DNA from 3 places in the Ruegeria sp. YTSC199 genome. Region 1 is predicted to be linked to each of the others. Evidence: riboswitches for the same ligand, from Rfam matches in the RefSeq annotation. Region 1 holds a riboswitch; each other region holds the start of a gene.
What was found. Region 1 has a riboswitch for cobalamin ahead of AC2FEE_RS20040 (hypothetical protein). Riboswitches for the same ligand answer to the same signal wherever they lie in the genome.
Positions count from the first base shown of each region.

Region 1 (10,431 bases):
CGCTCCAATATCTGTGTCTGCAGCATAAACTAAACATACCAAAAAAGACTAAATTTCCTTCCGCGCCCTCAACGCCGCCGTAATCGTCCCGTCATCCAGATAATCCAGCTCTCCGCCAATCGGCACGCCCTGCGCCAGTGAGGTCAGGCGCACCTGCCCCTCCAGTTGATCGGCAATGTAATGGGCGGTGGTCTGGCCATCGACGGTTGCGTTCAGCGCCAAAATGACTTCGCTGATCTCCTCGGCCAAGACCCGATCCTTGAGGCGCGGAATGCGCAATTCGTCCGGGCCGACTCCGTCCAGCGCCGAGAGTGTGCCGCCCAAAACGTGATAACGGCCTTTGAACACTCCGGCGCGCTCCATGGCCCACAGGTCGGCCACGTCCTCGACCACGCACAGCTCTCCGGTCGCGCGCGCCTCGTTGTCGCAGATATCGCAGATATCAGTGGTGCCGACATTGCCACAGTTCAGGCACTCGCGGGCAGTGATGGCCACTTGCTGCATCGCGTCCGAGAGCGGCGTCAGCAACAGGGCGCGTTTGCGGATCAGGTGAAGTACGGCGCGGCGGGCCGATCGGGGACCGAGGCCCGGCAGCTTGGCCATCAGGTCAATCAGGTTGTCGATTTCGCTGTTCGAACTCACCGCGGGTGCTCCTGCAAAAGGGCCGGGCAGGGGCGCCCGGCCGGTTTTCCGTCAGGAGTGTCTATCAGAACGGCAGCTTGATGTCTGCCGGTAGGCCCATGCTTTCTGTAAGCTTTGCCATCTCGGCCTGAGAGCATTCCGTTGCTTTGGTCTGCGCATCCTTGATGGCGGCCAGGATCAGGTCCTCGACCACTTCCTTGTCGTCGCCGTTGAAGATCGACGGGTCGATGTCCAGACCTTTGAGTTCACCTTTGGCAGTGGCGGTTGCCTTGACCAGGCCAGCACCGGACTCACCGACGACCATAAGGTTGTTCAGCTCTTCCTGCATTTCGGACATCTTGGCTTGCAGGTCCTGTGCGGATTTCATCATTTTGGCCATGTCGCCGAGACCGCCTAAACCTTTGAGCATCGTTCTTTCTCCTGTGTATCGGTTTGCCGCCTAAATACGGATGCCATCCGCGTGGCACAAGGGGCGAGGGTGCTCCCGCCCGTCGTCAAGGTCTTTGACAAGACCTTTCCTCCGGTTGGGCCCGGCAGAATTTCGGGGAGGGCTTGCTTTAGTCCTCCTCGAACGGATCCCATTCGTCTTCGACCTCTGGCAGAGCTTCGGTTTCGACCTTGGCGGCGCGTTCTTCGGGTGTCTCAATCCGTTTAATGCGCGCTTTCGGGAATTGCATCAGCACGGCCTGCACCAGAGGATGCTGTTCGGCCTCGGCCTTCAGCGCCAGATCGGCGGCATCCCGGACCTCGGCAATGGTTGCGGCATCCCCGTCGGCGACAATCGAAACGGCCCAGCGGTTTCCGGTCCACCGCTGCAGCGCTGTTCCCAACCTTTGGGCCAGGTCTGTGGGTGCGTTGTCCGTAGGCGTGAATTCGATCCGACCGGGCGAATAGGACACAAGGCGCACGCCGTTTTCAACCTCGACCAGCAGTTTCACATCCCGGTTCGTCCGGATCAGTTCGACGACATGGTCAAAGCTGGGATACCGTGCAAGCGCCGCTTGGGTGTCCTGGGCCAGCGCGGCAGTTGGCGCTCCGGCAGATCCGCGTGCCGTCGGGGTATACGCAGGAGCAGCAGGTTGAGCAGGGGCATGTGATGGCACTACGGTGCCGCCATCGGGGCCTCCGTTCGGCGGGGGCGGCGGTGCATCCTGCAACCGCTTGATCAGTTCTTCTGGGCTCGGCAGGTCGGCCACGTGGGTCAGGCGAATGACAGCCATCTCGGCAGCCATCATCGCGTTCGGAGCCGCCGAGACTTCTTCGAGCGCTTTCAGCAGCATTTGCCACATCCGGGTCAGTACCCGCATAGGCAGGGCCTCAGCCATCTGCTGACCACGGGCGCGTTCATCCGGTGATACGGTTGGGTCCTCGGCTGCGTCCGGGGTAATCTTGACCACTGATACCCAGTGGGTGATCTCGGCCAGATCGCGCAGCACCGCCAGCGGATCCGCGCCTTCGGCGTATTGCGCGCTCAGTTCGGTCAGGGCGCTCGCGGCATCTCCGCGCAGGATCATGTCCATCAGGTCCAGCACCCGCCCGCGGTCGGCCAGTCCCAACATCGCACGCACTTGATCGGCGCTGGTTTCCCCGGCCCCGTGTGAGATCGCCTGATCCAACAGCGAGGTTGCATCCCGTGCCGACCCTTCGGCCGCACGTGTGATCAAAGCCAACGCGTCATCCGCGATCTGGGCTTTCTCGGCCGTTGCAATCTTGCTGAGCAGGCCGATCATGTCTTCTGGCTCGATCCGGCGCAGGTCGAAGCGCTGGCAACGGGACAGCACCGTCACCGGCACTTTGCGGATCTCGGTTGTGGCGAAGATGAACTTCACATGTTCGGGTGGTTCTTCAAGCGTCTTGAGCAGCGCGTTGAACGCGCTGGTCGACAGCATGTGGACCTCGTCGATGATGTAAATCTTATAGCGCGCGCTGGCGGCGCGGTAACGAACGCTGTCGATGATCTCGCGGATGTCGTTGACGCCTGTGCGGCTGGCGGCGTCCATTTCCATCACGTCGACATGGCGGCCTTCCATGATGGCCACGCAGTGTTCACACTGGCCGCAGGGTTCCGTGGTCGGCTTGCCCTGGCCATCGGGGCCGATGCAGTTCATGCCCTTGGCGATGATCCGCGCCGTGGTGGTCTTACCCGTGCCGCGAATGCCGGTCATGATGAAGGCCTGTGCGATCCGGTCGGCCTCGAACGCGTTTTTCAGCGTTCGGACCATCGCATCCTGACCGACGAGATCGGCAAAGGTTTCGGGGCGGTATTTGCGGGCAAGAACCTGATAGGCGGGGCTTGGCGTGTCGTTCATGTCTGCTCTGTCGGATTCGGTTCAAGAATGCAGCGTAGAGACCCCCGCCGCCCGCGTCCACCGCCGCTGTAGGCGAAATTCGGTTTGCAGGACAGTTTGCGCATCGTAGAAACGATTGCAGGAGGGCCATCTTTTGAGACTCTTTGCGATTCACGCCGTGCAGGTGGGAAATGGCACGGTTGCCCTTTCACCAGTCCCGGGGCGCGGCGGCAACTACCTGCAGGATCTTCGTAGCATCCGAGACTGGCAGCCGGATCTGGTGGTTTCCATGACCACTGAGATTGAAATGCTACAGGAAGGCGCCGCCGGACTCGGCGACGATCTTCGCGCCGCCTCTATTGGGTGGGCGCATCTGCCGGTTACGGATTTCGGCGCGCCACCGCCAGAAGTTCAGGCCGCATGGGCCGAGGTCAGCGCGGCGGCGGCACAAGTCCTGTCCCGTGGAGGGCGGGTGTTGGTGCATTGCCGGGGCGGTTGCGGCCGGTCCGGCATGGTTGCCTTGCGCCTTATGGTCGAACAGGGCGAGCAGCCCGAGGCAGCGCTGAAACGTCTACGCGCCGTGCGGCCCTGCGCCGTTGAAACCGACGGCCAGTTGCAATGGGCGGCGCAGGCGGCCAGCGCCCGAAAGGGCAGCTAGCTTAGAGCGCCGCGTGCTGCTCCTGTTGCGCAACCGGACTTGCGGCCAGCATCAATACCTCGAGCATCGCGCAGGGCGGGTTGGCCATAACATCGGCGGGCAGAGAGCTGAACACATCTGCGAACATCATGTCGGCATACCTATCAAGTGAATCGGTGGAGACATCGGGTTCCGTGCCGCAAAAGACCCGAATCTGATCAGGCCGCGCGCGAAATCGGGCGGTGCAACCTTCAAGGCAATGGGCCAGTTCACTGCTGCCTTCGACCTGAAAATCGGGGGTTGTTGCAGGTGCGGCGGTCTCTATCGCCTGAGTAATGACACGCGCGACCCGTGCCAATGCTGGGCAGGTCTTGCCGGTTCGCTGGCATACGGTGGCCGAGTATTCGTGGGTCTTGGTCTTCCAGATCATTGTGCGCCCTCCGCGCGTAGGACGGGGCGTAGATCAGGTGTGACAGCATGCTGACGACCTGCCCGGACACCCCGCCCGAGTTTCGGTTTTGGTTCGATGGCAGGTCTCCTGACTTGCGGGTCATCGCGTTGCCGACCTTCCCAGCCTTTCGGCCAGTGGTGTTTCGGCATTGCTCACCGCTTACAGTTGCGGGGGCAGTCGCGGCCTTGGTTCGTTCCGGTATAACCGGGGCAGAACCGCACCGTGTTCCCTTTTCATCCCGCCCCGGATTGGGGTCGAGAACCATCACGGCATCGCTAGCGGGTGCGGGCGGTCCGAGTCAAGCGGGCAATTTGCACGGCCAGGTCGACGCGTGGTCATGTACGACCACTGTTGACTTGTGACGGAAAACGCTGCGGATTGAAGAAAGTGAACCAATCGGTTCAAAATCCGGAGGCCGCACCATGCTGGACACTGCACAAACCGTTTCGATCGAGGACTTTCAGTTTCAGTCCGGCGCGGGCACCTTGTCGGCACGCCTTTATCTGCCAGCGTCCGCGCCCCAGGTGGCCGTAGTCATTCACGGTGCTACCGGTGTACCGAGAGATTATTACCAGCATTTTGCACGCTGGCTGGCTGCCGAGCGGGGGATGGCCTGTCTGACTTACGACTACAGCGATTTCGGCCATTCTCTGAACGGGTCGTTGAAAGAATCACGGGTCAAGATGGCCGATTGGGCCTTGGTCGACATGCCTGCGGCCCGCGCTGAAATGCGGCGCAGGTTCCCCGATGCGCAGCAGTGGAGCATCGGACATTCGGTCGGCGGGATGCTGGGGCCGATTCAGCCCGACGTCGATCAGATCGACCGCATGATCTGCGTCTGTTCCGGCCCTGTAACGGTATCGGATCACCCCTGGCCGTATCGGGCGCTGGCTTTGCTGTTCTGGTATGGTCACGCACCCTTGGCGGTGAAAGCCCTGGGGTATCTTCCTGGCAAGGCGCTGGGGGTCGGGGCGGACCTGCCGGCATCGGTATATTGGCAATGGCGGCGGTGGTGCACCGCGCCACGCAACTACCTGCCCGAAATCGGGATATCCTTGCCTGATGCGCGCTGGGCGCAGTCAGGGACGCCCGTGGACCTGTTTACCTTCGAGGATGATGATGTGGTACCGCCCAATGCGGTGTGGCGATTGGCTGATCTGTACGGTCCAGATGCGCGCCGTCACCTGTTGTCACCCGGTGAATTTGGCTTGTTGGAAGTTGGGCACATCGGCGCTTTTGCGCGCCGCAACGCAGCCCTTTGGCCACGGCTGATCGCATGACTTCGCCGGTTCTGGCGCTTTACGTTCGCTACGGGCAAGAAGTGAGAGGTTGGACATCGACCCAAGCGGGGCTCGTTGTGGCTGCTTCCTTCCGGACCTGACCAGGTTGGCGAGGCGCTCGCCCGCGCCAACCTCTCAACGCACGATATAGGCAACAGGCGCGGAAATGACAACCCGTCAGAGCGTTAAACGGATCAGCAAAAAGCCGTCATCGTCTTCTCCGATCAGCTGCGGAGTGTATTCTTCAAGCTCGGCAATATGATCGCGGGCCTTCGGACCGGTTCTGAGCAGGGTTGTCGCGCCGGGAAATGGAGCAAACCGAAAGGCGCGCGGCGCTTTTTCCAGCGGGTCCCGTGGCAGGGCACCCGACATGTAGTCTCGCAGTATGTGCTGAACGGGTTGTGCAGGCAGCGGGATCGGCTCGGCCTGGTCGACAAAGGGGAAATGGCCGCCCCCGTTGGCTCGGTAGTTGTTCAGCGCAACGACAAAGCGCTGGTCGGGTGCCACGGGACGGCCCTCGAATCGGATGTCGTGAACACGGCGATGTGCGGGATCGCTCAGATGACCTGCGGCGTCAAAGCGTGGAGGTTGCGAGAGGTCGATCTGATAGCTCAACCCTTGCAGAACGTCGAAATTATGCCCGGCCCGGCTGGGATCGACCAGATCGGTTTCGAACCCCGGTTTGATCTGGTTGAACACGCCTGCCGACATTTCCAGCCAATCACCGATCTGCGCGCCATTAACGACAACGGCCTGCAATTCATTGGGAAAAACATACAGGTCGTTGATATGGCGCAGGAATACCTGTCCCAGTGGCACATCCGTATAAAATCGCGGCCCGGCACGTCCTCCGAATTTTGAGGGCGCCATCGCGGACAGAACGGGCAGCTCCGCAACGGGCGATCCCTGCAGATACGGGTGAAGGGCCGCCGCCTGCGCCGCTGCGGCCAAAGCAAGCCCCTTATCCGCAACGCAAAAGCTGAAATAGCTGTGCAGATGCTGATCGGTGCGGCCCACCGGTTGCGCCGTATGACGGCGCGTTTCCAAATGACCTTTGGTGAAAAGCCGCAGTATTTCAGGGTCTTCCGCAACCGGCTGGGCCACTCCGCCAGACCGGGTCGGGGAAACCGCGCGCAATTCAGTGCTGTGGTCTTTAATCGTCCACGTACCGTCGTCCGCCTTGCGCAGGTTCAGGTCAATCACCCCCAGATTCGATCCAGCCGACCCCGGCATGACCACGGGTTTCCCGTGAACCCACCCCCGGGCTGCATCGACATGGTTCAACCCCTCATGCGCCGGGCCAGGCAGTGTCAGGTGGGAATGTCCGGCAATCAGGGCATCGATGCCGTCGATGGCGGACATCGGGATGATTGCGTTTTCCAAATTGGGTTCCGCGAAAGGCGATCCCAACCCCGTATGCGCCAGCGCAAGGATCAGATCACAGCCCTCTGCCTGCAGGTCCCGCACCTTGTTGCGGGCGCAGGTCAGGATATCGTCAATGGTAACCCGGTCCTGCAACCGGTGCGACTCCCATTTGGCGGTCTGTGGCGGAAGCACCGAAAACACTCCGATTTTCAGCGTAGCCTGCTGGTCATGGCACGGGACCGTGCGCGTCAGGATTGCATGGCTGTGCCAGAGAGGATCGGCGTTCCTTCTTTGCACATTGCTGCACACCACCGCGCAGGGAGCGTCGGCCAGAACTCGATCCAGAACCTGCAGTCCAAAGCCGAAATCATGGTTGCCCAGCCCGATGGCGTCATAGTCCAGATCACCAAAGGCCTGCATCAGAATATGTGGTGCATTGGCCGGTTCCGCAGCCCATTCACCGATTGGTGTGCCTTGCAGCGAATCTCCGTTGTCGAACAGCAGAACCATCGCGCCTGCCGCCATCGCTTCGTTCCGCGCTGCCCTGATCAGACTGGCGGTGCGCGTAAACCCAATTGTGGGTTCCGGGGTGTCGGAGTAGTAGTCGAAGCCGCTCAGATTCATATGCAGATCGGAGGTCGCCAATATCCGTATCTTCAAGACAGGGCGCGGCAGATGAATAGGGTGTGACAAATTTCTACTTTTGGCAGTTATATGTTAAGCATTTTCCCCAAAAAGTATATTAGGCGCAACATTTAAGGTGTGACTGCGATCATTTGACGATCTCAGGTTTCCGGCTGTTTGGAATTGCCATTGCAACGCTGCTGCAGCCGTGGCAGCCCTGTGCCGACGACCCAAAGGAACACTCATGAAACATGCGGAACTTGTGACGTTTGGCGGCTCGGGCCTGGATCGTGCAGCGCATATCCGGGGGGATTCGGATCAGCTTGCGCAGATGCGGGCACATCCACTGGCCTTATGCCTGCTGCTATGGCGCGGCAAGCCGCTGGTCCAGGGCGAAGCGCTGGATCAGCTGGGCCTGATACCCATGACTCATGATCTGGTGGCAAACGGGCCGGGCGGTAGCGTTGAGGAACCAATATTTCTGGGCCTCTCGAACGGAGATCCGGTTTTTGGACTCGATATCTCGAACTGGTCCCCCGAGGGGCTGGACATGTCGCAGTTGGGAGCATTTGTTGATCGGACAGAGCAGCAACATCCCGACCTGCCCCGAGGCCATGTCTTTGCCGAACTGCGCCGGATCATGACGCGCCTGTCCGCCCGGGACGCGGAACTGGCCGCAGCGGCCAAGGCGGTGATCGGATGGCACGAGACCCACCGGTTCTGTGCGCGCTGCAGTGCCGCCAGCGAAGTATCACAAGCCGGGTGGCAGCGCAGTTGTCCGTCCTGCGGCGGGCAACATTTCCCGCGCACCGACCCGGTAGTCATCATGTTGATCACGCACGGAGATTCGGTGCTGATTGGGCGATCTCCGGGCTGGCCTGAGGGTATGTATTCACTGCTGGCGGGTTTCGTTGAACCCGGAGAAACGCTCGAGGCTGCGGTTCGGCGCGAAGTGATGGAAGAGGCAGGCGTGCCCGTCGGTGCGGTCAGTTATCTGTCCAGCCAGCCCTGGCCGTTTCCGGCCTCATTGATGTTTGGCTGCGCGGGTGAGGCGCTGTCGCGCGAGATCACCATTGATCCGGTGGAAATCGAGGATGCGATGTGGGTCAGCAAGCCCGAGATGATGCAGGCCTTTGCAGGAGAGCATCCGAAGCTGCTGCCAGCCCGCAAGGGCGCCATTGCGCATTTCCTGTTGCAAAACTGGCTTGCGGATACTCTGGACTGACAGATACTAGGCTGGAAGCAAAGAGAACCACGAACCGTCATGCAGTTTACAGCGCGCGAAGACATCGAAGCCCCGATCAATGCTGTGTTCGAAATGGTCGCCGATTTTGAGCGGTTCGAGCGTATGGCCATGCGTCGCGGAATCGAAGTGCGGCGCCTGTCGGGCCATATGGGGGTGGTGCCGGGTACGCAGTGGGAAACCGAGTTCAAGCTGCGCGGCAAGCCCCGCCAAATCGCGATTGAGATGGCCGAATGCGACCCACCGTCCCTATTGCGGTTCGACGCGGTGAGCAAGGGCATGAACGGGGTGACGATCATCGAATTCCTGGCCCTGTCGCAGCGCCGCACCCGTCTGAGTGTCGACATGTCGCTTGCGGCCAGATCCCTGCCTGCGCGGCTGTTGCTGCAATCGTTGCGGTTGGGACAAGCGCGGTTCCGGCGGCAGTTTCAGTTACGGCTCAGCGAGTTCGCTCGTGAGATGGAAGAGCGCCATCTGCACGGTGCCTAATAGGGGGCGGCAATGGACAATCTGATTATCCGAGAGGTTGGACTGGAGGATGTCGCGGGCATCTCGGAGGTGTTGCAGGAAATTACGGCTGCCGGAAAACGCACCAGACCAAGCGATCCGGGTTATGTGGAGGCGCTCTATGTTACGCATCCGGATCAGCTAACGTGTATCGTTGCCATGCGTGAAACCCGGATTCTGGGGTTCCAGTCCCTGAAACGGGCGGTTGTAGACAATCCTTATGGGGCGCCGGTCGGCTGGGGCGTTATTGGAACCCATATTCGACCCTTGGCAGCGCGTTGCGGCGTAGGGCGGGCGATGTTTCAGGCGACAGTGTCGGTTGCGAAAGCGCAGGGCCTTCCCGCCATCGACGCAACGATTGATGCCAACAATGCCGAAGGTCTAGCTTACTACGCAGCCATGGGGTTTGTCGAATACAAGTCTCAAGAGGGAGCGGTAAGCAAAGCTTACACCTTTGCGTGAGTCAGCGGGCCCTACCCGCGAGGATGCGCTGCGGGGTAGACGCCCAGCACTTCCACATTGGTGGTGAAATGCTCAAGCTCTTCCATAGCCAGTTGCACGTTGCGGTCATCTGGGTGACCGACGATATCGGCATAGAATTGGGTCGCGGTGAATGATCCATCGACCATATAGCTTTCCAGCTTGGTCATGTTGATACCGTTGGTGGCAAAGCCGCCCATCGCTTTGTACAGGGCCGCCGGAATGTTGCGCACTTGAAAGACGAAACTGGTGATCATGCCATGTGGGCCGCGCCGGGACAAATTCGCCTGTCGGGACATGACCAGAAACCGGGTCGTGTTGTTGTCGTGGTCCTCGATGTGGCGGGCCAGAACGTTCAACCCATAGATTTCACCGGCCAGTTCACTGGCCAATGCAGCGGAGTGCAGATCGCCTTGTTCCGAGACCTCTCGCGCGGCGCGGGCGTTGTCGGGGCTGACCCGACCGCGGATGTTGTGTTCCTTCAGAAACCCGGCGCATTGCGGCAGCAGGACCAGATGGGAATGCGCCTCGGTGATGTCGGTTAGCGTTGCACCGGGCACCGCCAGAAGGTTGATGTGCACACGCACGAAAGCCTCATCTATGATATGCAGCCCACTGTGCGGCAACAGGCGGTGAATATCGGCCACCCGGCCATAGGTCGTGTTTTCGACCGGCAGCATCGCCAGATCCGCCTCGCCCGAGCGCACCGATTCGATCACATCTTCGAATGTGCGGCAGGGCAGGGCATCCATATCGGGGCGCGCATTGCGGCACGCCTCGTGGCTATAGGCACCTGGTTCTCCCTGAAATGCGATACGATTGCTCATTTGGACGATTCCGTGCAACAAGTTGGTGAATTGGGCGTTTAGTCGCGGTGTCTATACCTTGCCTCTTGCAAGGGGAAGCCTTAGACA
Region 1 covers NZ_JBXWMF010000025.1:49,460-59,890, reverse strand. Annotated here, with positions in the region: gene recR (recombination mediator RecR) at 49-642, opposite strand; gene AC2FEE_RS20055 (YbaB/EbfC family nucleoid-associated protein) at 707-1,051, opposite strand; gene AC2FEE_RS20050 (DNA polymerase III subunit gamma/tau) at 1,200-2,951, opposite strand; gene AC2FEE_RS20045 (protein-tyrosine phosphatase family protein) at 3,085-3,588, shown strand; gene AC2FEE_RS20040 (hypothetical protein) at 3,590-3,997, opposite strand; cobalamin riboswitch at 4,079-4,299, opposite strand; gene AC2FEE_RS20035 (alpha/beta hydrolase family protein) at 4,441-5,298, shown strand; RNA gene ffs (signal recognition particle sRNA small type) at 5,338-5,436, opposite strand; gene AC2FEE_RS20025 (bifunctional 2',3'-cyclic-nucleotide 2'-phosphodiesterase/3'-nucleotidase) at 5,476-7,323, opposite strand; gene nudC (NAD(+) diphosphatase) at 7,532-8,512, shown strand; gene AC2FEE_RS20015 (SRPBCC family protein) at 8,552-9,019, shown strand; gene AC2FEE_RS20010 (GNAT family N-acetyltransferase) at 9,032-9,499, shown strand; gene AC2FEE_RS20005 (prephenate dehydratase) at 9,511-10,344, opposite strand.

Region 2 (10,431 bases), on a different contig from region 1:
CAATATCCGTGGCCTCGGCCAGCGCGGCGGACACTTCGGGTGTCACCAATTCTTCGTTACCCGGCCCAAGGCCCGCAATCTTGACCCAGCCGCTCATGGACGCCGCCCCTGGCCATGCACGATGATGATCGAGAAATAAGGGGTGACCTTGTCACAGGCCTCGGACAGTTTCGTCACTGTCTGGTTCGGCATCTGGGCGAATTCGACGATCCATGCGCGGTCATACAACCCGGCGGTCTTCAGCGCCCGTATCACCTTGTCGATATTGCGCCCGATCTTCATCACGACCAGCGCGTCAGTCTGCGCCATACGCTGCGCCAGATCGTCCTCGGGCAGGGTGCCGACCAGTATGGTCAGCACGTCGTCGCCCCAAGTGATCGGGTCTCCGGTTGCCGTCCATGCGCCGGACATGCCGGTGATGGCGGGCACGACTTCGACATCAGTCTCGTCTCGCAAGCGGCTGTAAAGATGCATGAAAGAGCCGTAAAAGAACGGATCGCCCTCACAAAGAACCACGACGTCTTCACCCTGATCCGACAGGGTTTTCAGATGCGCGGCGCAGTCTTTGTAAAAGGCCGAAAGCAATTCGTTATAGCGTGGGTCGGTCACGGGGATTTCGGTGGTGACCGGGTACTCCATCGGAAACTCCACCGCGTCGCCGGGGATCATGCCATTGACGATCTTGCGCGCCTGACCGCTGCGGCCCGGTTTGCGAAAGAATGCCACGTGGCGCGCATTGCGCAGCAGGCGGTCGGCCCGGACGCTCATCAGGTCAGGATCGCCGGGGCCGAGGCCCACGCCGTATATCTTGCCCGCGTTCATTCGGCGCGGCTCGCGATGGCGTTGACGGCGGCCACTGTGATGGCGCTGCCGCCCAAACGGCCTTTGACGATGCAGGACGGCACTGGTTGCGCTTCCCACAGGGCGTCTTTGGACTCAACCGCGCCGACAAAGCCCACAGGGCAGCCGATGATGGCGGCGGGGCGCGGGCAATTAGGATCTTCCAGCATATTCAGCAGGTGGAACAGGGCGGTGGGTGCGTTACCGATGGCAACCAGAGCGCCTTCCAGATGCGGGCGCCACAACTCCAGTGCGGCGGCGGAGCGGGTGTTGCTCATCTCGGCGGCCAGAGGGCGTACACGTTCGTCATGCAACGTACAGATCACCTCGTTATCGGCGGGCAGGCGAAAACGGGTCACACCTTCGCTGACCATGCGCGCGTCGCACAGGATCGACGCGCCGTTTTCCAATGCGGCGCGAGCGGTCGAGACAAAACCCGGCGAGAAATGAACGAACTTTTCCAGCCCGACCATCCCGGCGGCGTGGATCATGCGAACGGCAACCGGCTCTTCGTCGGCGTCGAAGCGGGCCAAGTCGGCCTCGGACCGGATGGTGGCGAAGCTTTCCTTATAGATCGCCGCGCCGTCGGTTTCGTATTCATAGGGCATCAGGTGAAGTCCATGGTCATAAGTGTTTCTTCGGTCAGGCCGTGCTGGCAGGGCTCATCCCCCGCGCGGCCTTGTTTGACAAGATCAAATCGTCCGTTGTGGCCGACTAAAGTGACATCCGCCGCGCCCATCCGGGCGCACCCCTTGGAGCAGCCCGAGACATGCAGGCTACCGCTGACACGCGGCGCCAATGCGCGGGCGATGTCACGTGTTTCAGCCTGCGCCTGCGGGCAGAACGGCGCGCCGGGGCAGGCGTCGGTGGTCATCAGCGGGTCGGCGCCATCTGTTACAAAGGCCGATGCGGGAATAACCGTCCCGCCTTCCAGCAGGATCAGCCGCCACGGGGTGACCCGAAGAGCGGATGCGCCGGTGTCTTCAATCAGGTTGAACAGGCGTCGCGCGGGCAGTTGACCAAAGGCCGCGCCATAGAGCGCGCCCAAAGCACAGGCACCGGGTTGCAATGGCGCGCAGATGGTCGCTGGTGCGCTACCCTGCCAGTCCTGCGGCAAACCCTGCGCCGCAACCACCCGCGCCATGCGGCGTGTGTCTGGTGTGAAACGCTCGGCGAACCACTCGGCCAGAGCGATCACTCGGTCGATGGCGTCCGCTTCCGACACGCAGCACCCGGTTTCACACCCGTCGGCACGCAGGATCAAACCCTCGGCACTGGTCTCAAGTCGGACATCCGCCGAGTCACCGGCAAGCAGGCGTTCAGGACCGGTATCAATGGCGAAGCCGAATTTCGCGGGCAGGGCAGGAAGTTCCGCCAGCCGGTTGATCAGTTCTTGGGTCAGTCGCGCGGTCAGATCACCTGTGTCATACAAGGGTGACACGAGGATATTGCGACGTACTTCGATGCCAGGTTCGGAATCCAGCAGGTCCAGCGCTGCAAGCTTCGCAAGCAGCGGCTGATGGTCGGACTCTTTCACCCCTCGCAACTGGAGGTTGGCGCGATTGGTCAGGTCAATGGTACCATTGCCGAACCGTTCCGCCAGTTCGCATAGCCCAAGCGCCTGCACGACGCTCAACCGGGCCAGCCGGGGCCGTACCCGTATAACCAGCCCATCGCCGGACATCATCGGGCGATGGGCGCCGGGACACCAGCCTTGGACGATTGGCGCGCTCATTCCAGGCCCTCCAGGTTGGCCCGGATAGAATTCCGGCGAGTGTTCCAAAGCCCTGCCTCCAGCAGCGCAAGGAACCTGTCTTTCATGGCCTGATGTGCCTGCGGGTTGGCCTCTTGCAGGAAGGAATCGACCTCGGCATCACCCAACGTGGCATCGTGGTAGAGGTCGAACAGATGTGGCGCGACTGTGTCCGACAGGTGCGCAAACGAGGCCATGTGATCCAGCGTTGCTGCGATCTCGGCAGCGCCCCGAAACCCGTGACGTTGCATTCCCGAAATCCAGCCAGGATTGGCGGCGCGGGCGTGGATGACGCGGCTGATCTCTTCGGGCAGGGTCCGCGCACGCGGGTTTTCCGGATTGGTATTGTCCAGATGGTAAAGCTGCGCAGTGCCGCCGGTGATCTTCTTAGCGGCGGCAAATCCGGCCTCGTGCGTGGCATAGTCATTGGCCAGCAGCAGGTCGGTTTCGGTCAGGTCCTGCAGGTGCACGAAGCTGTCAGCATTGGCGACACGCTGGGTGATGCCGTCTTTGTCCGGCGCGATATGCTCACCTTCCAGCGCGAAGGAACTGGCCTCCAGCCACGCTTCGCCCGCTTTGGCGCGAGCTTCGTCCGTATAGGTCTCGGACAGGTGGGTCATGTTCAGGCCATAGCTGCCGGGGGCCGGACCATAGACGCGGGCTGCGGGTTCCTGACCGGCATACGGATTCCAGTCCGAGGCCTCATCGCGTTCTGACAGCGCCCTTACAGCCTGACCGAACAGCGCCGAGAGCGTTGGGAACACATCGCGAAACAGACCCGAGACGCGCAATGTCACGTCCAGACGCGGGCGGCTGAGGTCGGTGATCGGCAGCACCTCGATGCCCGAGACCCGCTCGGAACCCTTATCCCAGACCGGCTTCACGCCCAGCAGGTGCAGCGCCATGGCGAATTCCTCGCCCGCCGTGCGCATGGTGGCCGAGCCCCATAGATCGACGATCAGGCCTCGCGGATAATCGCCTTCCTCCTGTAGGTGTCGCCGGACGAGTTCTTCGGCCAGTTTCACGCCTTGGGCATAGGCGGCGCGGGTGGGCACCGAGCGCGGGTCGGTGGTATAGAGGTTTCGCCCAGTAGGCAGCACGTCTGACCGCCCCCGATAAGGAGAGCCTGACGGGCCAGCCTCGATCCGTTTGCCGGCCAGTGCGTCGATCAGAGCGCTGCGCTCGGCATGGGCCGAGGGCGCGGGGTCGAAATTGCTGGTCACCTCGGGCACGCGGCCAAAGATGTGCAGACCGTCGCCAAACTGGCTTTCCTTGATGTCACAGACAAAACGATCGATGCGGGTGATTGCCTCGGCGGTGCAGGTGGCCTGGTCAAGGCCGAGGTCATTTTCCAGCCCGATGGCTTGTGCTTCGTTGCGGATGTGCTCCTGCAGGCGATCACGGCGCTTGGGGTCCAGACCGTCGGCATTCGAGAATTCATCCAGCAGCGATTCAAGCCGCACCATCCGATCCGGCGTGCCGCTTTCTTTCATTGGGGGCGGGATGTGGCCCAGCGTGACCGCTCCGATCCGGCGTTTGGCCTGTGCGGCCTCGCCGGGGTCGTTAACGATGAAAGGATAGATCACCGGCAGATCGCGGATCAGAACCTCGGGCCAGCAGTCGGCGGACAAGGCGACCGATTTGCCCGGCAGCCATTCCAGTGTTCCATGGGCGCCGATATGAATCAGAGCATCTGCGCGCAGGCCTTTGCGGAGCCACAGGTAGAAGGCCACATAGCTGTGGCGTGGAGTGCGTGAGAGGTCATGATAGTCATCATCGCGCAATTCGGGCGTGCCACGTTCCGGTTGCAGCGCGACCAGCGCCTTGCCTCGGTGCAGAGCAGTGAAGTGGAACGCACCATCCGCGAAGGTCGGGTCGTCCTCGGGGTTCCCCCAGACCGTTTTCAGGTCTGTGCGCAGTTGTTCCGGTAGGTCCGCGAGTGCGGTTTGGTAGTCGTCCAGTGGCCACGAAATACGAGCGTCCAGCAAGGTCTCGGCAATCGGCTCCGCCGGTCCGGTATCATAACCTTCTCCCTGCAGGTCGGACAGCATTGCCTCGGCCGAAGCCAATGCGTCAAGGCCAACCGCATGGGCCATCTGCCAGTCCTTGCCGGGGTAGGTGGACAGCACCAGCGCCGGGGTCTGATCCGCCTTGAGTTTGTCGCGCAGGTTCAACCAGCCGGTAACCCGGTCGATAATTGCTTCGATCCGCTCAGGTTCAGCCCGGTGGGCGAAACGGGAATACTCAAGATACGGGTCGCGCCTGCCCGGTTCCTTGAAAGACGCAATGCCCGCCGAAATGCGACCGTCCACCTCGGGCAGTACCACATGCATGGCAAGGTCAGCGGGGGAAAGGCCTCGCTCCGCTTCGGACCATGCCTTGCGGCGTGAGGTGGCAAGGGCGACTTGAAACACGGGCACATTCGTTTCGTCCAGTGGTGAGGTGCCTGACGCACCTTTGCCCGAGAACGAGGTAGCGTTGATGATTGCCGACGGCGATAGCGCCACGACCTGTTCACGCAGCCACCCGGCTGCGGCAGGGGCCTTCAGCGAAGGAGCGAACAGGCCAACCGCATCCAGTCCCCGGTCTCGCAGGCTGCGGATCAGGGCGGTGATCGGCGCTGTGTCGGCCGAAGTCAAATAAGCGCGGTAGAAGGTGACGAGGATACGTCTCGCATCGATTGTGAACGCTGTATCCACCGGGATCACGCCGCGGTCCGGGCACCAGACGCCGCAGTCGGGTAAGGTCTTTGCGCCCATCACCGGGCCGGCATAGAGACCTGCCGCCAGCGCCATCTGCGCCAGCGCAGCCTGTGCTGCAACCTCGCCGCCAGTGTCACACAGATGCGCCAAGCGGCGCAGGGTCGAGACCGGTAGGGTGGAGAAATCATCCAGCCGCGTGTCCTCACGCCCATCCGCAGGCAGAACGGCCAGCGCGATGCCTTTGGCCTGCGCCAGCGCCAGAACCTGCTGCAAGCCGTAAGACCAGTAAGGCACGCCGCCGATCAAACGGATCAGGATGCCTTTCGCACCCTCCAATGTCTGTTCGACATAGGTATCGACGGAAAGGGGGTGCTTCAGCGCCGCCAAGTTGGCCAGACGCATCGTCGGCATCCGCCCCTCGGGGCCTCCACCACGATGCCAGCCCGCCGCGAAAGCGCCTAGGTCGCTGTCCGAAAAGGACAGCACCACCAGATCCGCCGGGCTCTGGCCCAGATCGGTCGCGGTCTCGGTTTCCTCTAACCCGTGACTTTCGCGGAAGACGACGTGCATGTGTGGTTACTCGGCGGGCTCAGAAACACCGACGAGGATATCGCGGATCGCGGCCTCGTTGATGTCGTCATGCTCGGCAATCACCACCAGACGCGAGCGGCGCTCTTCACCCGGTTCCCATGGGCGGTCGAATTGGTGACGGACGCGCGTGCCGACGGCCTGCACCAACAGGCGCATGGGTTTACCTGATACTGCTGCATAGCCTTTGACCCGCAGGATGTTCAGTTCCGTGGCCAGACGTTCGATCTTGGCAACCAGATCAACAGCATCGCTCTGTTCCGGCAACTCAACGATGATGCTTTCGAAGTCGTCATGCTCGTGATCGTGGTGGCCGTCGTGATGCGATGGACGGGCTTCCATGTCATCCTCGGCTGCTGCTTCCAGACCCAGCACAACGCGGACATCCACTACACCTTCGGCTACTTCGACGACGGGCAGGGGGCGTGGAGCCTCGGTCGCGATCACCTCTTTGGCCTTGGCTACGCCTTCGGGGCCAGCCAGATCAGGCTTGGTCAGCAAGATGATGTCAGCGCAGGAGACCTGATCCTCGAACACTTCGGACAGGGGCGTTTCGTGATCGATCGAGTCATCGGCCAGGCGCTGGGCATCCACGGCCTCGACATTCGGGGCAAAACGACCGGCGGCAACAGCCTCGGCATCGGCCAGAGCGATCACCCCGTCGACGGTGATCTTCGACCGGATATCCGGCCAGTCGAACGCCTTCAACAGCGGCTTGGGCAGGGCCAGACCGCTGGTTTCGATCAGGATGTGATCGGGGCGCGGCTCCAGCGCCATCAGGGCCTCGATGGTCGGAATGAAATCATCAGCCACGGTGCAGCAGATGCAACCGTTCGCCAGTTCCATGATGTTCTCTGCCGGGCAATCCGGGATGGCGCAGGATTTCAGAATATCGCCATCTACGCCCACATCACCAAACTCGTTGACCACAACGGCCAGACGCTTGCCCTGCGGGTTCTGCATCAGGTGCTTGACCAGCGTAGTCTTGCCCGAGCCCAAAAAGCCGGTGATCACAGTGACGGGAAGTTTTTCGAGGTTGCTCATTTCAGGGCTCCAATCGGGGGAATACGGGCCGCACAGTTTTTGCGGAAATGTTCAGGGCGTTCGCGCCATTTGACCAAACCATCTTCGGCGGCAAGGTACTTGGTGGCACCATCGACGATGACATCAACATGGTCGGTTTCGTTCAAATGCTCATACACAAAGGTCCAGCGATCCGGCCCGCCGCGCAGCACGATGGAGCAGCCCTGATCGCAATTTGACAGGCATTCGACGGCTTTCAGGGTCACGCCCTCAGGCAGTTCGGCCTCTTCCAGTGCTTTGTGAAGCAAGGCGCCGGGTCGTTGCGCGTCGTCCTCAACGGGCAAGCCGCGGCGGCACGTGGTACAGACCAGCAGCTCGACTGGTGCGGTCTCGGTCATGTCTCTCATCCCCCCAAATCCTCATTGCGGGGGACGGGGTTTCATGCGGGCCACGTGTCGCAACATGGACCCGACACCGGAACACCCCGCCCGGTTTCATCTTCGCGTGCTGGCAGGTCTCCCGGCTTGCGGATGTCAGAGGCGGGCCTCTGTCGGATGTCCCGCCTTCCCGGCCAATTCGGCCAGTGGCTTTGGGCACCCTCTCCGGTCACGGTCGCGGGGGCGGCTGCGTTTGACGGATCACCGTTGACGCATTCCCTTTTCATCCATCCGTGGATGGACACCAACGCAAGCGACATGCGGCACGGGCAGGGGCCTTGTCAAGCGCGAGACAGGGGTAGAAACCCCATAGAACAGAAAAGCGACCAGCTTGTGTCAATCCGCGGCATCCGCCACCAGCCGTTCCTGCAACCACGCGCAAAACAAACCCGCCGCTGCCGTGGATTGCACGGCCCGTTGAGCGCTGACCAGATAATGCGACTGGGCAAAGGGAATCGCCGGACCCGCAATCGCAATCGGTGCGCCTTGCCGAATTGCGTTGTTTGCGAACCGTTCCAGGATCGTGGCATATCCTGCACCAGCCATCACTAGTTGCAGCGCCGCCACCGTGGTGTCCACAGAATGCCGGGGCGGCTGGTGGGGCGGCGCTATGCCGTTGGCCTGAAGATACCGCGCCCAGTTGTCCTCGTATCCAAGGATGTGAATCAGCGGCCCGTGCGGCAGGGAGATCAGCTTTGCTGAGTCGTCCCCAGCCCGACAGACCGGGACCAGCTTTTCGTCGGTGAGTTTTTCGGATCGCACCCCCGGCCAGTCACCGTAACCCAAGCGGATTTCCACATCCACATCGCCGGGTGTCCCGCTGTCATTCCAGATATGCGACACCAGACGGACAGGGATGTCCGGATGCCGTTCGGTGAAGTCGGGCAGTTCGGCGGCGATCCAGTAGGTGGCAGTCGATATAGCGGCGCGGATCGTAAGTGTCTGACGCGAGGCCGGGCCAAACAGGCTGTTGGTGGACAGTGTGATATCGGCCAGAGCGCGCCGCACTGTCAGCGAATAAGACTGCCCAAGCTCGGTCAGTTCCAGCCGCCGCGCATTTCGTGTGAACAGCTTTTGACCCAGCTCGGCTTCGAGGGACCGAATGTGCAGTGAAACGGCTGTTTGCGTCAGGCCAAGTTCCCGCGCGGTTGTGGTGAAATTCAGATGGCGCGCGGCGGATTCGAAGCTGCGCAGCCAAGCGGGATTTGGAAGGCGATCCATCTATCACCAAAAATTTTTACCTATATCACGTGTTATTATTCATTTTTGTTTCCGGCAGGCAATAGGGATACTCAGCACAAACGACGACCTTCGGGAGGGTGAAATGAAAGTCGGATTCATCGGTTTGGGTAATGTCGGCGGCAAGCTGTCCGGCTCGCTGCTGCGCAACGGAATTGACTTGACGGTCCATGACCTCGCCCCCGATCTGGTGGCCGAATACGTGGCCAAAGGCGCCAAAGCTGCCGAAAGTCCGGCGCAGATGATGCGGGATTGTGATGCAGTCATCACTTGTCTGCCGTCCCCGGCCGCCTCGGACGCCGTGATGAAAGAGATGCTGCCCGAGGTCGCTCCGGGCAAAATCTGGATGGAGATGTCGACCACCGATGAGACTGAGGTTATGCGTCTCGGCGCGATGGTGGTCGAACGCGGAGGCGCCGCGGTCGATTGCCCGGTGTCCGGCGGGTGCCACCGGGCGGCGACCGGCAACATTTCGATCTTCGCAGGGTGCGACCGCGAAACATTCGAGCGGATTTTGCCGTTTCTAACCACGATGGGACGGCGAGTTCTGCACACCGGAGATTTAGGTTCGGCCTCGGTCCTGAAGGTGCTGACGAACTATCTGGCCACCGCCAACCTGATCACCTGTGCCGAGGCGCTGGTGACTGCCAAGGCTGCCGGGATGGACCTCAACACCACCTATGAGGCGATCAAGATTTCCTCCGGTACTTCCTTCGTGCATGAAACCGAAAGCCAGGTCATCCTGAACGGATCGCGTGATATCTCTTTCACGATGGACCTTGTTAAAAAGGATATCGGGTTGTTCCAGGACGTGGCCGACCGGGCCGGAGTGCCGCTGGAAATCAACCCGGTGATGATCCGCATCTTCGAAGATGGCATCGCCCGTTACGGCGACCGTGAACTGTCTCCGAACATTATCAAGCGGTTAGAAGAGGCCACCGGCCTGGACATCACAGCCCCCGGCTTTCCGCCCGAAATGCTGGATGACGAACCGGAAGAACCGGGCTACGAAGTCATCCCGCAGGGCCGAAGGGCGGAATGACGCACCACGCGGCGCAATACGGCCAGTTGTCAATGTAGAGAAGTGGAGGCGAGTACCGGAATCGAACCGGTGTACACGGATTTGCAATCCGCTGCGTCACCACTCCGCCAACTCGCCTTTTCAAGCAAAATCAAATACTTGCTGTGGTGTGGCAGGCGTTTTAACACCTTTCGTCAGGGGCGTCCAGTGGGTTGATTGTAAAAATCCGTTCCCATGTGCCGCGACTTGGCGCAGTGCGACACCAAGTTCCTGTGATCCGGCCAAACTTTCAACGCGACAGCCGTTGCCGGTTTCGTCTGGATATGGCACAAGCCGGGAATACCTGGGACTAACATGAGCGATCCAATGACAGATTTCGCAACTCGGCGCCGTACGATGGTTGATACACAAGTCCGACCCTCTGATGTCACGAAATTCCCTATCATTGACGCCATGTTGACCGTCCAGAGAGAGAACTTTGTACCGGATGCCCAGCGCGAGGCCGCCTATGCCGAAGGTGTGATCGATCTGGGGAACGGGCGTTGCCTGCTGGAGCCGCGGACGCTGGCCAAGATGCTGGACGTGCTGAACATTGCGAATGACGAGGTCGTTTTGGATATCGCCCCCGCAATGGGATATTCCACCGCCGTCGCTTCGCGCATGTCGCAACTGGTCGTGGCCGTGGAAGAGGACGAAGCCCTCGCCGCAGAGACGCAGACGATCCTGATGGAGGCGGAGGCCGACAACGCGATCGTACATGTCGGCCCGCTGGAGCAGGGCGCGACCGAGCATGGCCCGTATGACGTGATTATGATCCAGGGTGGCGTC
Region 2 covers NZ_JBXWMF010000001.1:60,925-71,355, forward strand. Annotated here, with positions in the region: gene cobJ (precorrin-3B C(17)-methyltransferase) at 1-97, opposite strand, end outside; gene AC2FEE_RS00300 (precorrin-2 C(20)-methyltransferase) at 94-822, opposite strand; gene AC2FEE_RS00305 (precorrin-8X methylmutase) at 819-1,448, opposite strand; gene AC2FEE_RS00310 (ferredoxin-like domain-containing protein) at 1,448-2,575, opposite strand; gene cobN (cobaltochelatase subunit CobN) at 2,572-5,865, opposite strand; gene cobW (cobalamin biosynthesis protein CobW) at 5,872-6,927, opposite strand; gene AC2FEE_RS00325 (DUF1636 family protein) at 6,924-7,304, opposite strand; cobalamin riboswitch at 7,399-7,607, opposite strand; gene AC2FEE_RS00330 (LysR substrate-binding domain-containing protein) at 7,680-8,564, opposite strand; gene AC2FEE_RS00335 (NAD(P)-dependent oxidoreductase) at 8,668-9,624, shown strand; tRNA gene AC2FEE_RS00340 (tRNA-Cys) at 9,668-9,741, opposite strand; gene AC2FEE_RS00345 (protein-L-isoaspartate O-methyltransferase family protein) at 9,970-10,431, shown strand, end outside.
Region 2: another riboswitch for cobalamin. It lies ahead of AC2FEE_RS00325 (DUF1636 family protein); the one in region 1 lies ahead of AC2FEE_RS20040 (hypothetical protein).

Region 3 (10,431 bases), on a different contig from region 1:
GCAATTGGATTGAAATCAGAACGCTGAAGGTTTCGTTGTTGAACGCGCCAGCATACATGCCCATCAGCGCGCCCGCCCAGCCCGTGACGGCGCAGGACAGGGCGAACGAGATCATCTTGGTGCGCGCGATATCAATGCCCATCGCCTGCGCTGAAATCTCGGAGTCGCGCACCGCGATGAAAGCGCGCCCCAAAGGTGCACGCAGCAGATTGATATAGCCGAGGGTGACCAGAATGGCCACGCCCAGAACCAGCCAGAAAAACTGATCGGGTGTGGCCCAGCGATCAACCAGATGGCCGAATACCTCGACGCCGCCCAGATACTTGCCCGCCACGCCACCAGTGAGCGGTTCCGCCAGAACGATCACGTCATCCATCAGGATCGACAGCGCCAGGGTGAAGATCGCCAGATAGATTCCGTGCAGTCGCAGGGCAGGGATAGCAACCGTCACACCGGCAATCCCCGTAAGGACACCAGCCAAGGGGAAGGCGACCAGAAATGGAACACCCGCTTCGATCAGGATGACGTTCGCATAACACCCAATGGCCAAAAAGGCGGCATGGCCCAGGCTGACCTGCCCGGTATGGCCGGTTAGAACCATCAAACCCAGCCCGGCGATGGCCCAGATCAGGACATTCGTCAGTTCTCCGAGGTAGAAATCATCCAGCCACCTCGGCGCCAGGGCGACAAGTGCCAGCAGGATCAGGTAGAGGATGAGCTGATAGCGATCCGTCCAGGGGCGGATATCCTGTATATAGTTGGTTTTGAACACGATCCGCATGGGCCTAGACCTTCTTGACCCGAACCTGACTGAACAGCCCATTGGGGCGGAAGATCAGCACTGCCAGCAGCAGCGCGTATGGCGCGATCTGACTGTAGCCCGCAGCGATATAGCGGCTGGCAAAGGGTTCGATGACGCCGACGATCAACCCTCCGGCCAGCGCGCCCGGAAGGCTGCCTAACCCACCAATTACAGCTGCAGCGAAGGCTTTGATCCCCAAAAGGCCAGTTGTCGGGTCGACCGCGCCCTTGGCGGCGAACAACACGCCCGCAATACCGGCCACCACTCCGGCCAGGGCCCAGATGAACCCCTGAACACGTTTGACAGGAATGCCCATGTAGTAGGCCGCTAACTGGTTCTGCGACGCACCCTGCATTGCCAGCCCCAGCTTGGTTCGGTTGAAGAACACATACATCCCCCAAGTCAGCATTACGGTGACAATGATGACAGCCACATCCTCCATTCCCAGAACAATGCCTCCGAAACGGAATTCCTTTCCAGCCAGAGGGTTCTGCAAAGTTTGCGGTTCATGTCCCCAGATCAGACCCGCGGCGAACCGGATCACAAAGCCCAAAGCGATTGTCAGGATCACCACTGCGGTCTGGCTTTCCCCAAACAGGCGGCGGATGATCAGGCGGTCTAAAAGATACCCGAGAGCCCCCATGATCCCCAGCGAGATCGGAAGGGCCAGCCAGAAGGGCAGTCCCATATATTCGGTATTGGTAAGCCCGATGGTGACAAAGGCGCCCAGCATCATGAAATCGCCCTGCGCGAAGTTCACCGCCTCGGTCGCTTTGTAAATCAACACGAAACCAAGCGCGATCAGGCCATAGACACAGCCATTTGCCAGCCCGCTGATCAGCAGCTGCGCGTTGTCCAATTTCACCCTCCCACGCCGGTGCGCCCGGCATATTGAACGCCCCGGGGGTCCTCCGTCACCCGGGGCTTTGTTCTACTATGGCGTGATAATCACCTTCCCGTCACTCTTTTTCAGGGCTTCGGACAGATTTGGGATTAAATCCTTCAACGCAAGTCGTTCGGAAATATCGGTTTTCCAGCGGCCATCAGCAAACCGGGCCTGCACCTCGGCTACGACACGCGCCTGATCTTGCGGTGGGGTTGAGGTGACCCAATTGGTAAGCCAGAACCCTTCGATTTGCTTGCCCATAAAGATCAGCTGGCCCATCTGTGTCAGTTGCGGCAGTTCGGCGCTGAGCTTGCCGTAGCAGATCCAGCGCGCCTGGTTGGGCATGGCGCAGAACACCTGCTCGGACAATTGGTCGGCCACGGCATCCAGGAACACGCGGGGTTTCAGTGCCTGGCTGACTTTGGCAAAGTTCTGAGCAACGTCCGGATCGGTGGTCACCAGAACCTCAGCCGCTCCGTGATCTTTCAATATGTCGACAGTTTCCCCGCGCCGGACCAGCGCGATAGGTTTCAGCCCGAGATCGCGCCCGAGGCCGCACATCAGCTTGCCCAACTGGCTGGTGGCTGCCGAGATTACAAATGCATCCCCGGCGCCCCGTGCGATATCAACCATCGCCATGGCGGTCAGAGGATTCACGATCTGCGCCGCACCGTCTTCGTCGGAAATCTCGGGGCGCAAAGGGATGCACATCATTGCCGGAGCCAGAACGTATTCCGCCCAAGCGCCGGAACTGGCAGTGATAAATGCAACGCGCTGACCCTGCAACGCTTCGGCGCCTTTTCCGGTTGCAACCACGTCACCGCAGCCCTCAAACCCGGCGGCGGCCCCCTTGAAGCGAGGCTGCCCGTATTCACCTTTGATAAAGTGGATATCAGACGGATTCACCGATGCCGCGCGCAGCTTGACCAGAACCTGTCCGGGGCCGGGTTCGGGAACGGGCAGCTCGGCCTCGGCCAACCAGTCAGCAGCATCACGGATATAAGGGCCGGTGGATTCGCCGGAATAGCCGTCGTGTAAAAGAACAGTGGCAAACATAGTCGAGGGCAGGGTGGTCATGGTCGTTCCTTGTTTCTGAACTGAACGTATCGTTGATGAAACCCGGTCACTGGCGGCTACTCATAACCGCGTCGTGAAAAACATGGATCTGGGTTTATTCCAACTCGACGACAGCCAAACAAATGAGCCGTCGCGGGTCAATCGGCCGACGCCCTGACGTGGATGGAACCTGCGCCACGCCCGCAATATGGGCCGCCCGAACCGGGCGACCCGTCTGCTTCACTGTCCCGACAGCAGGTCGCGGAGTTCCTGAATCTTCACCGCGATTGTCTCTGGCGAAGCTTTGATGTCGTCCAGAATCTTGATGGCCTGCGTTTTCATGTCCTGCGCCAGTTCGCTTTCCTGAATCGAAGCCACCATCGTGTCATAGTCGAAATTCTCAAGGCTCAGCGCGCCGTTCTCGACCCACGAGTTCAGCAGGTCCTGACCCTGGGTCGCCAAGGCAGCAACCTCTTCACCGGCCTGATTGGCCAGATCGGTGGCCGCTTCACCGGCCTGCTCGGCCGCATCAGTAGCTTGTTCCGCGATGGATGAGGCGCCTTCGGTTGCCTGATCCGCGACCGAGCTTGCAGCCTCGCTTACAGCATCGGTTGCATCCTGGGCGGCCTCGCTGACCGCGTCGCCAGCGTCTTGTGCCGCCGATTGCAATTGCTCAGCAGGCGTGGGTTCAGGTTGAGTAAAGTAATAATACGCGCCAGCGCCGATGGCGGCGATGGCTACAGCTAATAGGATAGTGCGCGACATGTGTCTCTCCTTTGGAAAATGTCTCGCCGAGATGGGTTAAATCTAATCGGATGCAAAGGGGAAATCCCGGAAATTCTTTTCAAATCCGTGGATTGAGCCGTGCTATGCCTATCCGTTGATCCGCAACGGCAATAACATGCCACAACACTTTTGTTCGAGCGCGGACTGCTTGTGATTGTTGGAAATGTACTATCGGTTCTGTTGCCACTTTGGTGATCGGAAGCACCGTTCTTTTCGAAGACCGCGCAAAATCATTGCGCTCTTGGACGTCAGCCGATCCAAGAACGGCGTTCAAAGTGAGTGTTCCTGCCTCGAACTAGCAGCTTAAGCTTGATGCCCTTTGTACAAGCGTATCGCGCATAGAATGGATAGCCTGTTTTGACCGAGAAAACCCAGAATCTAGTCCGGACTCAGCCCGCATATTTCCTCGATTTCGAAGCCAGCTCACTAAGCGCGATCAGTTGGCCAATTGAGATTGGGATTGCACGCGCTGTCAACGGCAACGTGATCACTGGATCGCGTCTTATCAAACCCCACCCTGATTGGGACGCGGCGGGCTGGTCGGACGTCAGTGCACGAATCCACGGATTAAGCCGCGCCTATCTTGAAGCAGAGGGCGGCGATCCCCAGAGGGTTGCGCAATGGTTCAAGGCAAGAAACACCGGAATTGCTGTAACGGACAATCCGGAGTTTGAACGGCGGTGGCTTATACGGCTGCTGGAAACGGAAATGCCCTTTCCCAAAGTCCAGCTTCTCGACTTTGACAGCTATGTCCGGATGAGCCTGACCGAGGACGCAGCGGTCGCACGCGTCTATCACACGTTAGAAAGTGCAGGGCCGCCACCGCATCGAGCGGGGCAGGATGCGGCGCGGCTGGCCGAAGCGTGGTTAAGCGGTTTTGATTGCCTGCAGAGCTCTGACTAGCACGGAGCGGACGGTGCCAAGGCGCGTATTCCGCCGAGTTCTCTGCTCGCCAGAGCCAAAGCCGCGCGAAAGTACCAAGGGTTTCCCTCTTAGCTTTCGACCGGGCCCGAAGAAATCGGGAAAACACCAAACTCCAGCTGGTTTTGACCGGCTGCCCATATGCTGGGTTATAGGGATGTCGAGCGCTTTCATGGGTCAACGGGAAGCCAAGCGGCCAGCCTAACGATTCATGGCGCGTTTTTTTTGAACCAACTCGGATCGCGTGTTGGAGCCGCGATGGTTCCCGCCCGCGTCGAGCGGGGTGGTTAAGGGGTATACGGTGCAGCTCTGAAAAAAATCAATCCGTGACTTCGCCCGCAACTGTCGGGGGTGAGCTATCCGAGATCGGCGACTGGCAATTGCCAGAGAAGGATCGGGACAGCGTCGAACCGCAAGTCTGGTGACCTGCTATCCAAATTGTTTCCAATCTGGGTGGGGTGACTCATAGGGGATGAAAAGGTTCCAAACGGTCTTTGCCGTCCAAAACCTTGCATCTGTTATGCCTAGTCCAAGCTGGGCAGGTGATATTCTTGTCGTTTTGGAAATCTGAAACCCGATCCTGCAGCACGCTTGGGGCGCACTTCGTCTCGGCATCGTCTGATCTTCGGGCCTACGCTGGGTCTTGCAGGGCAACTCGATGACGGAGCGCTTAACAGAAAACAGCGCTAGCCAGCGGGGAGGCTGTCTGACTGAATTCAGCGTGCCGGTTCTGGTTGCGGACGCTCTGGCGCTGTCCGCGCTTCTATGGCTTTCGACTTACACGATGATCTGATGTCGGCTGTTCTGCGAATCCGCGATCTGGCTCTTGGGTGCCGGGACCGGTCGGTGTTCCGTCTTCTGTCTATGGATTTCGAAGCCGGCACGACTTTGGTCGTCCTGGACGCAAACGGGTCGGGCAAAAGCCCGTTCGCAAAGATGCTTCCGGACCTAAAGGAGTCGCGTTCTGGTCGCGTGGACTGATGGGCCGAGTTCGACCGACGCTTCCCCATCCGTGCGCGGGATCGCGCAGCGATGGAGGCTTGGCGCGGGTTCGGCCTTTGTTTGGGGCCGGACGCCGCAGCGCGTGAACAAGTAGACACAATCAATTTGCAAGTTCGAGTGTCGTGCTTTGTTGCGCCAACCCCTCAACCACTTCGAACAACGCCTTTTCAAACTGAACAAGTGCATTGGACCTTGTGTTAGACACAGGGTAGAGCAGGCCAAAGGTCATCCAACGTTCGGGTGTAACAGGTACAAGCGCGACCTTCTCTGGTTTGGCCTGCGCTGCAACCAATTCATCTGCGATAGTTAATCCCACACCTTCGGCAACCAACGAACAAGCAAGCTGAGAGGCAGCGACTTCGCAAGTTTGGACCGGTGTAACACCAGCCGAATGGAAGATGTCATCAAGTTGGTCGCGCAACAACAAGCCGTGCATCAGACGTATGACAGTCTCACCTGCAAGATCACCTGCCGTCAGCTCTGTTCGAGTTGAAAGTGGATGAACCAAGGGTAGGACGACCTGGGCCCGCACTCTCAACAAAGGTTTAGTGATGATGCCTGGATGATCGACAGGCAACGCGCCAATCCCGATATCGTATTCCCGCCCTGCCAACCATTTCCCCGCTTCTCTTCGGGCGCGGACGTCCAGGCTGACATTGGTTCCTGGATTGGCTTTCGTGAACCGTGCAACGGCCGGGGCCGACAGGGATTGCGCGATCCTTGGCATGGTCACAATGCGCAGTGTTTCAGTGCGACCCGCCTTGATGTCAGCAGCGATGCGCGGAACCTCGTCGAGGTTATCGAGGATTCGTCCGGCCTCTTTGTAAAAGGCCAGCCCCTCTGGCGTTGGTGTCAGGTTTCGACCACTGCGATCGAAAAGCGTCAGTTTAAGCTCTGCCTCAAGCCCCGAGATCAGGCGGCTGATTGCCGGCTGGCTGAGGTGAAGTACCTCCGACGCGGCGACAAGCGAGCCTTCGGACAATGTCGCGCGAAACGCACGCAGGGCTTTGATATTCATTTTCCACGCTTTCGTATTTTGCAAGAGTAAATAACATCTTTGCATTTTTTACAATTGAAGACTCGGCGTAGATTGATCCCAAGTGAAATTGGGAGGTTACTCATGAAACGCAGAACTCTTCTTAGTGCCGCAATCGCTGCCGTTGCGGTCACCGCAACAGCTACCGCAAGCTTTGCCGCAGATTGGCCGAAACGTCCGATCAACCTGGTTGTTCCTTACAAAGCTGGAGGAGGCACCGATGCCTATGCCCGCGCTATATCGGCCGCCGCCGAAGGTATTCTGGATGTGCCGGTGGTTGTCGTTAACAAGCCCGGTTCCGGTGGCCTGAACGGCGCCAATTCCGTCGTTGGCGCCCGTCCCGATGGCTATACGATGATGATGACCTCTGGCGGGTCGTTTCTCTTGTCGACCATGACCCGTGACACGGACATCGACGCTCTGGACAGCTTTGATTTTGTCGCTCAGGTCGGTCAGTTGCAGACCTCGCTGATGGTGCCGGCCAACAGCCCGTTCCAGTCCGTTCAGGACGTGATCGAAGCGGCCAAGGAAAGCCCCGGCGAGTTGCGTTGGGCCCATTCAGGCCGAGGCGGGTTCCACCATGTCGGCGGAATGGGCTTTTTGGCCAGCAACGGAATCGAGGCGCAAGACGTGCCATTCAAAGGGGGTGGACCGACCCGTGCCGCACTGATTGGTGAGCAGGCAGACTTCGGGTTTCTCGGCGTTCAGCAGCTTGCAGGTTTCGAAGAGCAATTGCGTGCGCTGGCCGTCAACAGCCAGGACCGTGATGGCATCATGAAAGACGTCCCTTCGTTTGGTGAGTTGAACATTCCATTCGCAGCTGTCTCCTCACCAGTGATCGTATTCGCACCCAAAGGCACACCAGAAGAAGTGGTTGCGGCGATGGAAACCGCGTTGGAGCAGATCGCCGCCAAGCCCGAATTTGCCGAGCTTCTCGCCTCGCGCGGAACCGGTCCGGTTTATCAGAATGGTGCGGATGCCAAAGCAACGCTGTCCGCCATGAAGGAGGACGCCGCTCCCTTGGTCCAAAGTCTGACCAACTAAAGTCCTCGGGGTCGGGTGGGTCATGTCCATCCGGCCCCATCTTCTATCAGCCGGATTCCGGGAGGAAAGTTATGCGAGCCTATGCAGAAGGATTGGTTCTTGGCCTTGTTTCGATATTTGCCATTTGGGGGGCCTGGCAAGTGCCCGCCGCATCTCCGGGAGATACCTGGGCAGGTATTGTACCATTTTCTGCATCGGTTGCCTTGCTGTTCCTGTCAGGCTTGATGCTTTTGGGCGCGGCGCGCCAAACGGCGGGAAACACGAGCCATGATCAAGATGACGGTGCGACCCTTCAGATCATCGGTCTGTTCATCATCGCCCTGATCTATCAGCAGTCCTTCCGTTGGTTTGGCTACTTGCTGCCCACGGCCGTGGTTGCACCGATTATCCTTTACTTCTTCGGCGTACGCAGCTGGATCGGGCTGGGCTTGTCTGTTGTTCTGTGCCCTCTGGTCTTCCACCTCATCTTTTTCGTCCTGCTTGGCGTCTTCCCTCCCTATGGCGAGGTTTTCGACCTGCTCAGCTGGATTCAGGGGTAAAACATCATGGAAATCTTTCCTGCACTTCTTTCGGTTATTACCGATCCCACGCTGCTCTTTGCCATCTTCCTCGCCGCAGTTGTGGGAATGATCGTCGGTGCCACACCCGGCCTGACTGCTTCGGCGGCGATTGCGATGCTGCTGCCCATCACCTTTTACATGTCGCCTTTATTTGCTCTCGCATTTCTGTACGTGATCGGAAAATCCGGGCGGTACGGCGGCTCGATCGCAGCCATTCTGTTCAATACGCCCGGTACGGCGGCCAGCGCCGCAACGCAGATCGACGGTTACCCGCTTGCCCGTGCCGGTAAGGCTGGCAAGGCTATGAAGGTCGCCACGATCTCGTCGATCATCGGTGACCTGATGGGGGATATCCTGCTGGTCATCGGCGTCGGCTTCATCGCGGCCATCGCCCTGAAATTGGGTCCGCCTGAGACCTTTGCAATCTACTTTGCCGCCTTCGTCGTCATCGGCTCTGTCATCGGGAACTCCATCGTCAAGGGTCTGGCATCGGCTCTGATGGGTATCCTGATCGCCATGGTGGGGCTTGATCCTATCTCGAGCGAAGAGCGCTATACGTTTGGGTCGTTCGAGCTGTCCAACGGCATTGGCCTTGTGCCGCTGATGATCGGTGTGTTCGTTCTGGGCGAAGTCTTTGCCCAGCTGGAAACACGCCGCAAAGCTACGGGCGAGACCGAAGAGAATGAAAGCACCGAAGACGGCAACACACTGACCTGGGAAGAATATCGGCCCTGCCTGCCGCATGCTTTTCGTGGCGGCTTCATCGGTGCTGGCATCGGTGTATTGCCCGGCCTGGGCTCGGCCATCGCGGCATTCATTTCTTACGGTGAAGGCAAGCGGCGCGCAAAAAATCCCGAGATGTGGGGCAGGGGTGCACTGGAAGGTGTCGCCGCGCCCGAGGCCGCCAACAACGCGGTTTCCGGCCCTTCGATGGCGCCGCTGCTGACGCTGGGTATTCCGGGCTCGACCATCGGGGCGATCCTGCTGGGTGTTTTCCTGATTCATGGCATTCAAGTCGGCCCGACCCTGTTTTTGACCGACAAGGAACTGATTTACAAACTGTTCGCCTGCGGCATGCTGGGAATACTGGCCTATGGTCTGATCGGCTATTTCGGCGCAACGCAGGTTGCACGTCTGATCCTCAAGATTCCGACCAACGTTTTATATCCGCTGATCTTCCTGACAGCGTTTGTCGCGGCGTATTCGGCGCGCGGGTCCATGTTCGACGTGACGGTCATGACAATTGCGGGATTTGTCGGCTGGTTGATGCGAAAATACGACTTCAACGTCGCGGCTTTCGTGATCTCGTTCGTGCTGGCCAAGGGGGCCGAGGAGACCTTCCGCCAGTCGCTGCTGATGTCCGAGGGCGGCGCAACGATCTTTATCGAGCGCCCGATTGCGTTGGCCTTCCTGATTGTCGGGCTCGCCGCCATGGCGTTCCGAATCCGTGGGATCCTCAAGGAACGGCGGATCGCACAAGGAGGACTGGAAGATGCTTGAATATGGTATCTATCGGGACTGTTTTTCCAGTGCCGACATGCGCGCCATCTGGTCGGAACATGCCACAATGTCTGCCTGGCTCAAGATCGAACAGGTTCTTGCCGCGCGTCAGGCCTCAGCCGGGTTGATCCCGAATGAAGCTGCTGCGGCTATCGAAGCGATTTCAATCTGTGAGCTGAACCAGGCCGAGTTGCAGGCAGAGATGATGCTTGTCGGCCGCCCAATCGTAGGGCTGGTCCAGCAGTTGCGCAAATTGCTGCCGGACTATGCGGCCCATGTACATTTTCGAGCGACGACGCAGGACATTATGGACACCGCGATGGTCCTGCAGATGAAACTTGGGCTTGAGCAAGTCCAAAGATGTCTTTCCACCGTTGTGGCGTTGATCGACGATCACATCTCAGCCTGTCAGGGCACGATGATCATGGGGCGCACCAATGGTCAACACGCCGTTCCAATCGATTTGGCGACGAAGTTCAAGGTCTGGCGATCGGAACTGGAACGCCGATCTCAGGCGTTGGATGCAGCGGCGGAACGTGGCTTGAATGTTCAGATCGGTGGTCCCGTGGGTGATCTGCGCGGGTACGAAAACGGCACTGGCCAGCAAGTCAAAAAAGGAGTTGCGGGCTCACTTGGGTTGAACGTGGTCGAGCCACATTGGCAGAACGCGCGAGACGGGGTGGCTGACATCGTCATGGCTATGGGGGCTCTGTGCGGGACGCTTTGCAAAACCGCTCATAACGTCAATCAGCTTTCATCGTCCGACATTGGTGAGTTTGCCGAGGTGCATGAGCCGGGCAAAGGTGCATCCTCTGCGATGGCGCACAAAAAAAACCAA
Region 3 covers NZ_JBXWMF010000007.1:87,129-97,559, reverse strand. Annotated here, with positions in the region: gene AC2FEE_RS08875 (branched-chain amino acid ABC transporter permease) at 1-781, opposite strand, end outside; gene AC2FEE_RS08870 (branched-chain amino acid ABC transporter permease) at 786-1,661, opposite strand; gene AC2FEE_RS08865 (alcohol dehydrogenase catalytic domain-containing protein) at 1,737-2,765, opposite strand; gene AC2FEE_RS08860 (hypothetical protein) at 2,985-3,509, opposite strand; gene AC2FEE_RS08855 (hypothetical protein) at 3,888-4,433, shown strand; cobalamin riboswitch at 4,694-4,899, shown strand; gene AC2FEE_RS08850 (hypothetical protein) at 5,217-5,432, shown strand; gene AC2FEE_RS08845 (LysR family transcriptional regulator) at 5,554-6,471, opposite strand; gene AC2FEE_RS08840 (tripartite tricarboxylate transporter substrate binding protein) at 6,574-7,533, shown strand; gene AC2FEE_RS08835 (tripartite tricarboxylate transporter TctB family protein) at 7,605-8,072, shown strand; gene AC2FEE_RS08830 (tripartite tricarboxylate transporter permease) at 8,079-9,593, shown strand; gene AC2FEE_RS08825 (lyase family protein) at 9,586-10,431, shown strand, end outside.
Region 3: another riboswitch for cobalamin. It lies ahead of AC2FEE_RS08850 (hypothetical protein); the one in region 1 lies ahead of AC2FEE_RS20040 (hypothetical protein).